DNA from 2 places in the Klebsiella sp. A52 genome. Region 1 is predicted to be linked to the other one. Evidence: predicted binding sites of a transcription regulator. Region 1 holds the regulator's gene; the other holds the start of a gene.
What was found. The regulator CRP, encoded in region 1, controls carbon source genes, mostly activating them, when cyclic AMP is high. The targets are predictions, from matches to a motif close to ATGTGANNNNNNTCACAT.
Positions count from the first base shown of each region.

Region 2: the regulator CRP is predicted to act here: its motif matches at 2,700-2,717, upstream of psiE (phosphate-starvation-inducible protein PsiE).

Region 1 covers NZ_CP074437.1:1,776,484-1,781,891, forward strand. The annotation lists gene argD (bifunctional acetylornithine/succinyldiaminopimelate transaminase) at 1-546, shown strand, start outside; gene KGA69_RS08250 (YccS/YhfK family putative transporter) at 536-2,614, opposite strand; gene crp (cAMP-activated global transcriptional regulator CRP) at 2,665-3,297, opposite strand; gene KGA69_RS08260 (OsmC family protein) at 3,602-4,006, shown strand; gene KGA69_RS08265 (phosphoribulokinase) at 4,069-4,938, opposite strand; gene KGA69_RS08270 (YheU family protein) at 5,011-5,229, opposite strand; gene KGA69_RS08275 (hydrolase) at 5,226-5,408, opposite strand, start outside.
Region 2 covers NZ_CP074437.1:1,036,020-1,041,427, reverse strand. The annotation lists gene KGA69_RS04845 (AzlD domain-containing protein) at 1-306, opposite strand, end outside; gene KGA69_RS04840 (AzlC family ABC transporter permease) at 299-1,039, opposite strand; gene KGA69_RS04835 (L-cysteine desulfidase family protein) at 1,123-2,400, opposite strand; gene psiE (phosphate-starvation-inducible protein PsiE) at 2,765-3,175, shown strand; gene malG (maltose ABC transporter permease MalG) at 3,369-4,259, opposite strand; gene malF (maltose ABC transporter permease MalF) at 4,274-5,408, opposite strand, start outside.

The sequences.
Region 1 (5,408 bases):
GATGAAGTGCAGTGCGGTATGGGCCGTACCGGTTCATTGTTCGCCTATATGCATTACGGCGTGACGCCGGACATCCTGACCAGCGCGAAAGCGCTCGGCGGCGGTTTCCCGATTAGCGCGATGTTAACCACCAATGAAATCGCCAGCGCCTTCCATGCCGGTTCCCATGGCTCCACCTACGGCGGCAATCCGCTGGCCTGTGCGGTGGCGACCGCGGCTTTCAACCTGATTAACACGCCGCAGGTGCTGGCGGGCGTCAATGCCAAACGGGCGCTGTTTGTCGAACACCTGCAGCAGATCGATGCGCAGTTTGATCTGTTCAGCGACATCCGCGGCATGGGACTGTTAATCGGCGCCGCGCTTAAGCCGCAGCATCACGGACGCGCGCGCGATTTCCTCTATGCCGCGGCGGAGGCCGGGGTGATGGTGTTAAACGCCGGGCCGGACGTAATGCGCTTTGTGCCGTCGCTGGTGATTGATGATAGCGATATCGCCGAAGGGATGGCGCGCTTCGCGCAGGCGGTTAAAAACGTACTTAGCGCTTAGTCGTGCGTAGCCAGATGCCGTGATGCGGACGCTGACGCCATGCCACCGACGAAATGGTGTGCATGGTGTTCAGATGGCCGAGGATCCGCTGCAAATGCTGCTCAAGGGTGCTGAGCGGCCCACGCAACACTTCCCCGTCCTGGGATTCCATAATATTCACATCGCCCGCGCTGCCCGGCCCGTCTGAATCCAGACGCTGCTGACAGCGCTGCAGGGCAATTTCACACGATTCCAGATACCGCTGCGCCAGGTCAGGCGTTAGCATCGTATGCTCGCGCGCCAGCGTGGTCATGGCGTTGATATGCTCAACGATAAACTGGCTATGGGTTACCCACAGCTTCATATCTTCCAGATAGTGCGAGTTAAAGCCCGGTTCCTGCATCGCCTGGTTAAGCGAGTTATACAGGGCGTTGTGCGCCTGGTTGACGCGCATACGCTGGTAGGCCAACGCCGGGGCCTGCGGATCGGCGCTAAGGATCAGCCGAATAGCCTCCTGATCGGCCTCCAGGGCATCGTGGGCGTTTTTACGTAGCAGGCCGCTCTGCCATTGCGGCCATAGCCAGACCATCCCGCCAAAGGCGATCAGACAGCCAATGATGGTATCGATAAAGCGGGCGACGATGAACTGCTCGCCGTTAAGCGTTAGCAACTGCAGGGTATATACCGCGGTGACGGTAAAGCCCACCATCGCCCAGCCGTAGTGTTTACGGATGATGAGATAGCTCAGCAGCGTGATGAACAACATACCGCTTAACGTGTAGCTCTCCGGTACGTGGAAATGTAGGGTCAGCCAGGCGATCACCAGGCCCGCCAGGGTGCCTGCCGCCCGGTGGACAATCCGCACGCGGGTGGCGCCGTAACCGTTTTGCGTCACGAACAGCACGGTCATCAGGATCCAGTACGGCTTCGGCAGATGTAGGGCGCTGCCCATCAGGCTGGCGATGCTCAACATTACGCTGATGCGCGCGGCGTTGCGCAGCGCCGGGGATTTCAATGACAGGTAGTTCTTCAGCGCCGGTAGTAGCGGTAGGCGCCGTTCTTTATCCGCCATCAGGTTACGTGCGTACAGCGGGCGCTGGGTGCGCAGCACGCGGGCGATACGACTGAAGTGCCAGGCGCAGAACTGGCCTACCGGGTTATCGGGATGCTGATAAGCGATTTTTTCCAGCGCGCCGATTTGCTTATCCATCTGGAAGCGACGCGGGTAGCGGTGGTAGAGAATATCATCCGCCAGCACCCGCAGACGCGCGGCGACGGTCTGCGCGTTCCAGCGGATAACCGCTTCCGCATGGCTGCGCTCCACCAGTTTTTGTACCTCTTCCGGCTGGTGCAGGCTCACTGAAATATGTTCCTGCAGATCCAGCCCAACCTGGAACGCGCGCAGCAGGCGCTTATGATCGCTACGCTGGTTGGCGGCTAACATATGCATCTGCTGGTAGCATTGGGTAATTAAATCGACCACCTTCTGCTGGCGGGTAAGCAGCGGCGGCAGGGAGGTCGTCGGGTCAGTGTGCTGCGTCAGGAGGCTATATTTGGCCTCGCAATAATTAGCCAGTTCGCGGTAAAGCAGGCTTAACGACTCGCGCAGCGGCTGCTCCCGCCAGAGCCAAAACCAGAACCAGTTAAAGAGTCCGTACCACAAGGTTCCCAGCGCATAGATAAGCAGCGGCTCCCAGATGGGCATATTGCCGGCCAGGCTTAAGGTAAAAATGGCGGCGATAAGCGATGCCGGCAACAGGCGAGCGTGCAGCGAACTGATTTCCGCCGTCACGCCGAGAATCAGCGCCAGCGCGCTGAGGATAAGCGGCAACGGGATGTCCCGCGCCAGAAGCAATTGCACAATCAGGCTGCTGCCGGCAAACAGGCAGCCGCCAACGATCAGGCGTTTGAAAAAGCGTTTATGCGGGGTGTCGAGACCGGCGATATTGCAACAGGCGGGAACTAACGAGAACAGCAACCCTTGCTGCAGATGGCCGAGCAGAAGCCCGATGGCCACAGGTAGACACAGCACCAGCGTTTGCCGCAGTGCGTAGTTGACTTCCGGGTGGTAAATCAGCCTGCGCCACATGGGAGAAACAAAAACGGCGTACTGCGCGGAGCAATACGCCGTTTAGCGACTTAACGGGTACCGTAGACGACGATAGTTTTACCGTGTGCGGAGATCAGATTTTGATCTTCCAGCATCTTCAGAATACGGCCAACCGTCTCACGAGAACAGCCGACGATCTGGCCAATTTCCTGGCGGGTGATTTTGATCTGCATCCCGTCCGGGTGGGTCATGGCATCAGGCTGTTTCGCCAGATTCAGTAAGGTCTGAGCGATACGGCCCGTCACGTCGAGGAAAGCAAGGTTACCGACTTTCTCGGAAGTGACCTGCAGACGACGCGCCATCTGCGAAGAGAGGCGCATCAGGATGTCCGGGTTCACCTGGATTAACTGACGGAATTTTTTGTAAGAGATCTCGGCCACTTCACATGCGGTTTTCGCACGTACCCAGGCACTACGTTCCTGACCTTCTTCAAACAGGCCTAATTCACCGATGAAATCGCCCTGGTTGAGGTAAGAGAGGATCATCTCTTTACCTTCTTCATCCTTGATGAGTACAGCCACGGAGCCTTTTACGATGTAGTAAAGCGTTTCCGCTTTCTCACCCTGGTGAATCAGCGTGCTCTTTGATGGGTACTTATGAATGTGGCAATGAGACAAGAACCATTCAAGGGTAGGGTCTGTTTGCGGTTTGCCAAGCACCATGCGCGGTTATCCTCTGTTATAAGCTATCTCCGGACGCCGACACTACACGGCATCCGGGCATGCAATCGTATTTTTCCCTATGCCTGGGAAGCTGGCTGCTCAATTTATGCAGCCTGTAATGTGAACTCCTCAGCATACATGCGGTACATCAATGTATTACTGTAGCATCCAGACTGTTTTAGCATAGCTTTCACCGCATGTCTCCTGGTGTCTCGCTTCAGCATGACCCAGGTCGCCTTCCGTTGCGAGATTTGTTATGTGCGCGTAATCTGTCAGGAAAATTGCAACAGCGGAGTTAAATTTTATGCAAGCGCGTGTGAAATGGGTGGAAGGTCTAACCTTCATCGGTGAGTCGGCCTCCGGCCACCAGATTTTAATGGATGGCAACTCCGGGGACAAAGCGCCCAGCCCGATGGAAATGGTGCTGATGGCGGCGGGCGGCTGTAGCGCAATTGACGTGGTGTCTATCCTGCAAAAAGGGCGTCAAAACGTCACCAACTGCGAAGTGAAGCTGACCTCTGAACGCCGTGAAGAGGCGCCGCGCCTGTTCACCCATATCAATCTGCACTTTATCGTCACCGGTAAAGAGCTGAAGGATGCGGCGGTGTCCCGTGCGGTGGATTTATCCGCGGAGAAGTATTGTTCGGTGGCGCTGATGCTGGAAAAGGCCGTTAACATCACCCACTCTTACGAAGTGATCGAAGCCTGAGACGAATTGATGTAGCGGGACGCTAACCCCGGCAGCACGGCGACCGGGGTTTTATTTTGCCCTTAACTAATGGTTTTGCCTTCCATCAAGCGCTCGACCAGCGGCGCCATAATGAGCTCCATCGCCAGCCCCATCTTACCGCCTGGCACCACCAGGGTGTTCATATGCGAGATAAACGACCCCTGTAGCATCGCCAACAGCCAGGGGTAATCAATCCCCTGCAAATTGCGAAAGTGAATCACCACGAAGCTTTCGTCGAGCGATGGAATGCCTTTGGCGGCAAACGGATTCGAGGTATCGACCGTCGGCACACGCTGGAAGTTGATATGGGTGCGTGAGAACTGCGGGGTGATGAAATTGATATAGTCTTCCATCGAACGCACCACCGAGTCCATCACCGCTTCGCGCGAATGGCCGCGTTCGCTGGTATCGCGAATGAGCTTCTGGATCCATTCAAGGTTGACGATCGGCACCACGCCGACCAGCAGGTCGACATGTTTCGCCACGTCATGCTGCGGCGTCACCACGCCGCCGTGCAGCCCTTCATAAAACAACACGTCGGTCGGTTCAGGCAGCGGTTGCCATGGGGTAAAGGTGCCGGGAACCTGATTCCAGGGAACCGCTTCATCGTAGGTATGGAGATATTTGCGCGACTGGCCCTTGCCGAATTCGCCGTACTCTAAAAAGGTGCGTTCAAGCAGGCTGAAGTCGTTGGCTTCCGGGCCAAAGTAGCTGATGTGTTTGCCCTGATCGCGCGCCTTGCGGATCGCCATGTCCATTTCCGGGCGAGTATAGCGATGGAAGCTATCCCCTTCGACCTCCGCGGCATGCAGGTTCAGTTGCGAGAAAATTTTGCGAAACGCGAGGCTGGTGGTGGTGGTGCCCGCGCCGCTGGAGCCCGTGACTGCGATCACTGGATGTTTGGCAGACATAACAACTCCCTGATTAAGTGATGGTGTGTCGCCGTATCGCGCCAGGCACTCGCGGTTAGAGGGGCATGGCGCTTAGCCGTTAAACATCTTGCGGGGCATGATGTTGACCGTCTCGTGCAGTTCTGACCACACCAGCACGGCCTCCCCGGTTTTAAGCTGCTGTTTTACATCGGCGACTTTATCGGCAAGCGAACGTTCATGTTCACCATAATCGGTGCCTTCGCGCAACACAAAGCTTTCAATCAGATTATCCAGCGTTTCGGGATCGAGATCCTGCCAGGGAATAATCATGCTTGTCCTCCCAGCCAGCGGGTTAACCAATCCGGAATACGTTGCTCCAGCCACATTTGCGGTTTTCGCAGCGTACCGCCGACAAAGCCAACGTGGCCGCCCTGTTCCGTGAGCTGATATTCGACGTTAGCCGGCAGTTGTTCCTGCGGCGGAATTGAATGATGGTCCATAAACGGATC
Region 2 (5,408 bases), 740 kb from region 1:
TAACAACACCAGCGAGCCGACGCCGCTCACTACCACCCATACCAGGCCTAAACGGAAGCTGGCGAGCGTGCAGATAATGGCGGCAATCACCTTCGGATTCTTTAAGTCAAACTCCATACTGGAATTCACGCTCAGGATCTGAATGGTGATAATGGCCGGCAGGACGGTGACCGGGACGAAGCGCAGCGTTTTGGTCACCCGCTCGGACATCTGGATTTTTCCGGCCAGGCCGATAAACGAAAATCGGATCAGAAAGGTCACGGCGGCCATCCCCAAAGTCAGGGCGATAAAGTAGCTATTATTCATGTTCCAGCGCCTCCACGAGCGGCATCCCGGATTTGGCTTTTGCTGCCTGTTTACGTTCTTCAGCCAGGTCGACGCACAGTCCGGCGAGCACGCCAAGCACTGACGCGACGACAATGCCCAGCGAGTAGGGCAGGATGACCAACAGCACGCCGGAGACGGCGGCCACCACGGCGGCGACGGTGCAGGCCTGGCTTTTTATTTGCGGCACCACGATAGCGATAAAAGCGGCGACCATGGCGAAATCCAGACCGTACTTTTCAATGTTCGGGAAGGAAGCGCCGACCAGCGCGCCGAGGAAATCCGCCAGTACCCAAATTGCCCAGAAGGTGATCATCGCCGAACCATAAAACAGATACTTATCCTGCTTATTGCCTTCCATCTCTTTGACGGTGGTGGCGTACACTTCGTCGGTCAGCGCGTAGGACATAAAGCATTTTTTAAAGAATGATGCTTCACGGACGGTACCGGAAATAGAGGCGCTGTACAGTACATGACGTAGATTAATTATTAATGTGGTGAATATAATAACCCCGAGCGTGGCGCCGGTTTTAAGCATATTTAATGCCAGCATTTGCGCCGAACCGGCAATAACAATCGCCGACCACGCCGTGCTCTGCCAGACGCTCATGCCCGCGCTAACGCTTAATGCGCCGACAATAAATGAAAATGGAAAGTCGCCGATGCACAGCGGCATAATAGCGCTGGCGCCGCGTAAGATGACTTTTTTATTCATCTGCTATACCTGCTAATTTATAAATAATAGTGTGGGTAGGGTAGGTTAATCGGGGCCTGATTGTTCAGGCCCGTTAAATATTGTTATTTAGCGACCATGATACTGATGATTTCTTTATCTGTGAGGGTCATTGGTTTAATCACCAGGCGGCACAGGTTATTAATAGTCTGCTCGACATCAGCGCAGACAATACCGTCATTGGCGCCAGCGCAGCTATTTTGCATTGCCATCAGTACCGCCTTAAAGGCGCTGGATACCACAGATGAGACTTTCATCGCACAGCTATTAGAGGCGCCATCACAAATCATGCCGGTAATATCGCTGACCATATTAATAATCGCGGTATTAATGGTGTTGATGTCGCGAGTAAATAGCCAGGCCATCCCGGCGGCGGCGCCCATGGCGGCGGTTGAGGCCGCGCATAGCGCAGATAAGCGCGTATAACGAGAATGAATTGAGATGGCGGTGAGATGAGATAGAGACAAAGCGCGCGCCAGGGTCTCTTCATCGGCGCCGAGATGCTCAGCAACCACCACTACCGGCATGGTTGCCGTAATGCCCTGATTGCCTGAGCCGAAGTTAGACATTGCGACCACCGGCGCGCCGCCCATGCGGGCATCTGAAGCGGCGACGGTGTTGATGATCACCTTGCTTAACAGATCGTTGCTCATCAGGCCATTTTTCACGGCGTCAGAAAAGGTACCGTTAATGTTCAGGCCATATTTTTTGGTTTTGCCTTCTGCCGCCAGCGCGGAGTTTAAGCGCGCGGCTTCGAGAATAAAGCGAATATCATTAAAGTCGACGCTATTAATAAAGTCGTAAGCCTGTTGTAGCGAAAAATTGGGCAGCGTTTCGTGCCGGGCGCGCGCATTCTGTTTTTCGCTTAGTGGCTGCGGCTGGCCATTAATATAAAGTTCGACCACGTTAGTGTGGGTTCCTTTTACTACGACACGACAGGTGTTTTCGCCATCAGAGAGAGTTAGATCCAGATGAATAAAGTCCGGGGTCTCTTTGACGGTAATATCAACGGCATGATTGGCGATCAACTTCTGCGCCATTTCGACGTGTAGCGGGGTGATATCTTCCAGCGTTTTTAATCCCTTTTGCGGATCGCCGCCAAATGCGCCAATTGCGGCGGCTAGCGCTACACCGCAAACGGTGGTGCCGGGAATAGTAACACCCATCGCGTTTTTATAGAGATTGGCGGAAATAAAACCGCTAATTCTGGTGCAAGGCTGATCCAGATATTGTGCGGCGTAGGCGGCAGCGAAGGAAATAGCGACGGGTTCAGTACAACCTAATGCCGGGGCAACTTCTTGTTTGAGCCATTTTACGTACAGGGAAGCGTTATCGGTGTTCATAATGATTTAATGTCCAAAATTAAATTTTATTCAGCTGCGATAATGCTAAGACAAAGGATGAGAAAAATCTTACCCTAATAGCCATATAAATAATGCGGATTAGAGAAAAAATTTATCTTGTGGCAGGTTTTAAGATATAACTGTTTCAAATGGTAAATTCTTTAAATTTCAGTTGTTTATTTGGTTTTGTCCTAAGCGTAACGGATGATTTAGTTAACTTGCTCACAGCATTGTAGGAAGTAAAATTTTCTCTTAGTTGCATTTACCGCGTTGAAGGACCGATGCTGCTCGCAAAGTGAAGTAGATCTGGATCACACTTTTGCGCTATACAGATCAATAACGTTCATGCATTTGAGGTGTCACTATGCCGTCGGTATATCGTCCGCTGGTTAATTTTGTTGCGAAGGCCATGCAGGCCGTGCTCAACCTGGCGCTATTGTGCCTGGGAATTATTCTGGTGGTGTTCCTGGGAAAGGAGACCCTGCATCTGGCGCACGTGCTGTTTACGCCGGAGCCGGTGAGTAAGTACAAGCTGGTCGAAGGGCTGGTGGTTTATTTTCTCTACTTCGAATTTATCGCGTTGATTGTGAAATACTTTGAGTCCGGTTTTCACTTCCCGCTGCGTTATTTCGTCTATATCGGCATTACCGCGATTGTACGGCTTATTATCGTCGACCATGAGTCGCCAATGGCGGTGCTGATTTACTCTGCGGCGATCCTTATCCTGGTGATTACCCTGTGGTTGTGTAATTCCAACCGCCTGAAACGGGAATAAAAAAAGCGGCCTCCAGGGCCGCTTGACCGACAATCACAAATGAAATTTATGTAGGGTCCAGTAGAGGATTGCAGTGGCATTTGCCCTACTTTTTCAGGGAGAGGTGGGCTGCCGTACCCGGTTGGGGTCGTGTACCACATCCCACCCTCTCTGAAATTTGGGGCGATAAAACAAGGGTCTAACATGATGAAACTTAACCTTTCACCCCGCCCGCCGTCAGGCCGTTGACCAACCAACGCTGAGCCAGCAGGAAGACGACGGTAATCGGAATCGCCGACAGTACCGCCGCCGCGGCGAAGTCACCCCACAGGTAGTTCTGCGGATTGAGATACTGCTGCATCCCCACCGCCAGGGTATAGCTGTTCACATCGCGTAGCAGCAACGAGGCCACCGGCACTTCGGTAATCGCGGCGATGAACGACAGAATAAACACGACCGCCAGAATCGGCACCGACAGCGGCAGCAGCACCAGGCGGAAGGCCTGCCACGGAGTGGCGCCATCCAGCGCGGCCGCTTCTTCCAGTGAACCATCGATAGTTTCGAAGTAGCCCTTAATCGTCCAGACGTGCAGCGCGATACCGCCCATATAGGCGAAGATCACCCCGCCGTGAGTGTTGAGGCCGACGAAAGGCAGATACTGACCGAGGCGGTCGAACAACGCATACAGCGCCACCAACGACAGTACCGCCGGGAACATCTGGAAAATCAACATCCCTTTGAGCAACGTCGCTTTACCCGGGAAGCGCATACGGGCGAAAGCGTAAGCGCAGGTGGTGGAGAGGGCGACGATGCCGATCGCAGTAATCCCGGCCACCTTAATTGAGTTCCACAGCCACAGCAGGACCGGGAATGGCGGCGGCGTTACCCGGCCATCGGCGTGTTCGACGCTGAAGCCTAATGCCAGACGCCAGTGCTCCCAGGAGATGGTATCCGGGATCAGGCTGCCGGTCGCGAAGTTGCCTTCGCGCAGCGAGATAGCGATAACCATCAGCAGCGGGAACATAATCGCGGCGATAAAAATCAGCAGCAGGAGATGCGTGGTAAATAAACGTAGCTTCTGCGATTTGGGTTGGACCATAGCCATTATCGTTATCTCCTTTAATCAAACTTCATGCGCGTGGCTTTCAGATTCACAATCGCTAACGCCCCAACCAGCAGGAAGATAAGCGTGGCGATAGCCGCCGCCAGGCCGAAGTCCTGACCGCCGCCACCTTCAAAGGCGATGCGATAGGTGTAGCTCACCAGCAGGTCGGTATAACCGGCCGGCGTGGTGGTGCCGAGACGGTCCGGGCCACCGTTGGTTAACAGTTGAATCAGCACGAAGTTGTTAAAGTTAAAGGCGAAGCTGGCAATCATCAGCGGCGTGAGCGGCTTGATCAGCAGCGGTAGCGTAATTTTAAAGAAGTTCTGGAACGGCCCCGCGCCATCCATCGCCGACGCCTCGTACAGATCGTCCGGAATCGCCTTCAGCAGTCCCATGCACAGGATCATCATGTACGGGTAGCCCAGCCAGGTGTTGACGATGATGATCATCGTGCGCGCGGTGGTTGGGTCGCTAAACCAGGCCGGTTTAATGCCGAACAGCGCGCTCAGCATCATGTTGATTTCACCAAAGCTCTGGTTAAACAGCCCTTTGAAAATCAGGATTGAGATAAATGACGGCACCGCATACGGCAGAATCAACAGCACGCGGTAAATCGCTTTGCCCTTCAACGCTTCCCACTGCACCAGACAGGCCAGCACCATTCCCACGGCGACGGTCAAAATCACCGTCAGCACCGAGAACACCACGGTCCAGACGAAAATGGCGAAGAACGGTTTCTGGATCCCTTCGTCCTGGAAAACGCGGGTGAAGTTATCCCAGCCGATGGTGACGGTATAACCCGGGCTCAGCTTTTCATTGCCCCAGCTGCCGTCGGCATTGATGGATTGATAAAAGCCGATGTTGTCGTTGGGGCGATATTTCACGCCGCTTTGGTTGTTAGTGAGCGTGCCGTCGTTGGCCAGCGCGTACAGCGGCTGGGTACCGGAGAACTGACGCAGCGAACTCATAATCACTTTGCTTTCATCCGGCAGCACGGCGGTCAGTTGGTTCAGCGCGGCGCGGTTCTGGGTGATTACGCGTAAATTCGCGCGTTCGCCTTGCGGCAGGACATCGGCTTCTTTTAACGTCAGCTTCTGCTCGCCGCCGAATTTAAAGGCCTCGGAGAGATAATTTTTACCGCTTTCACCG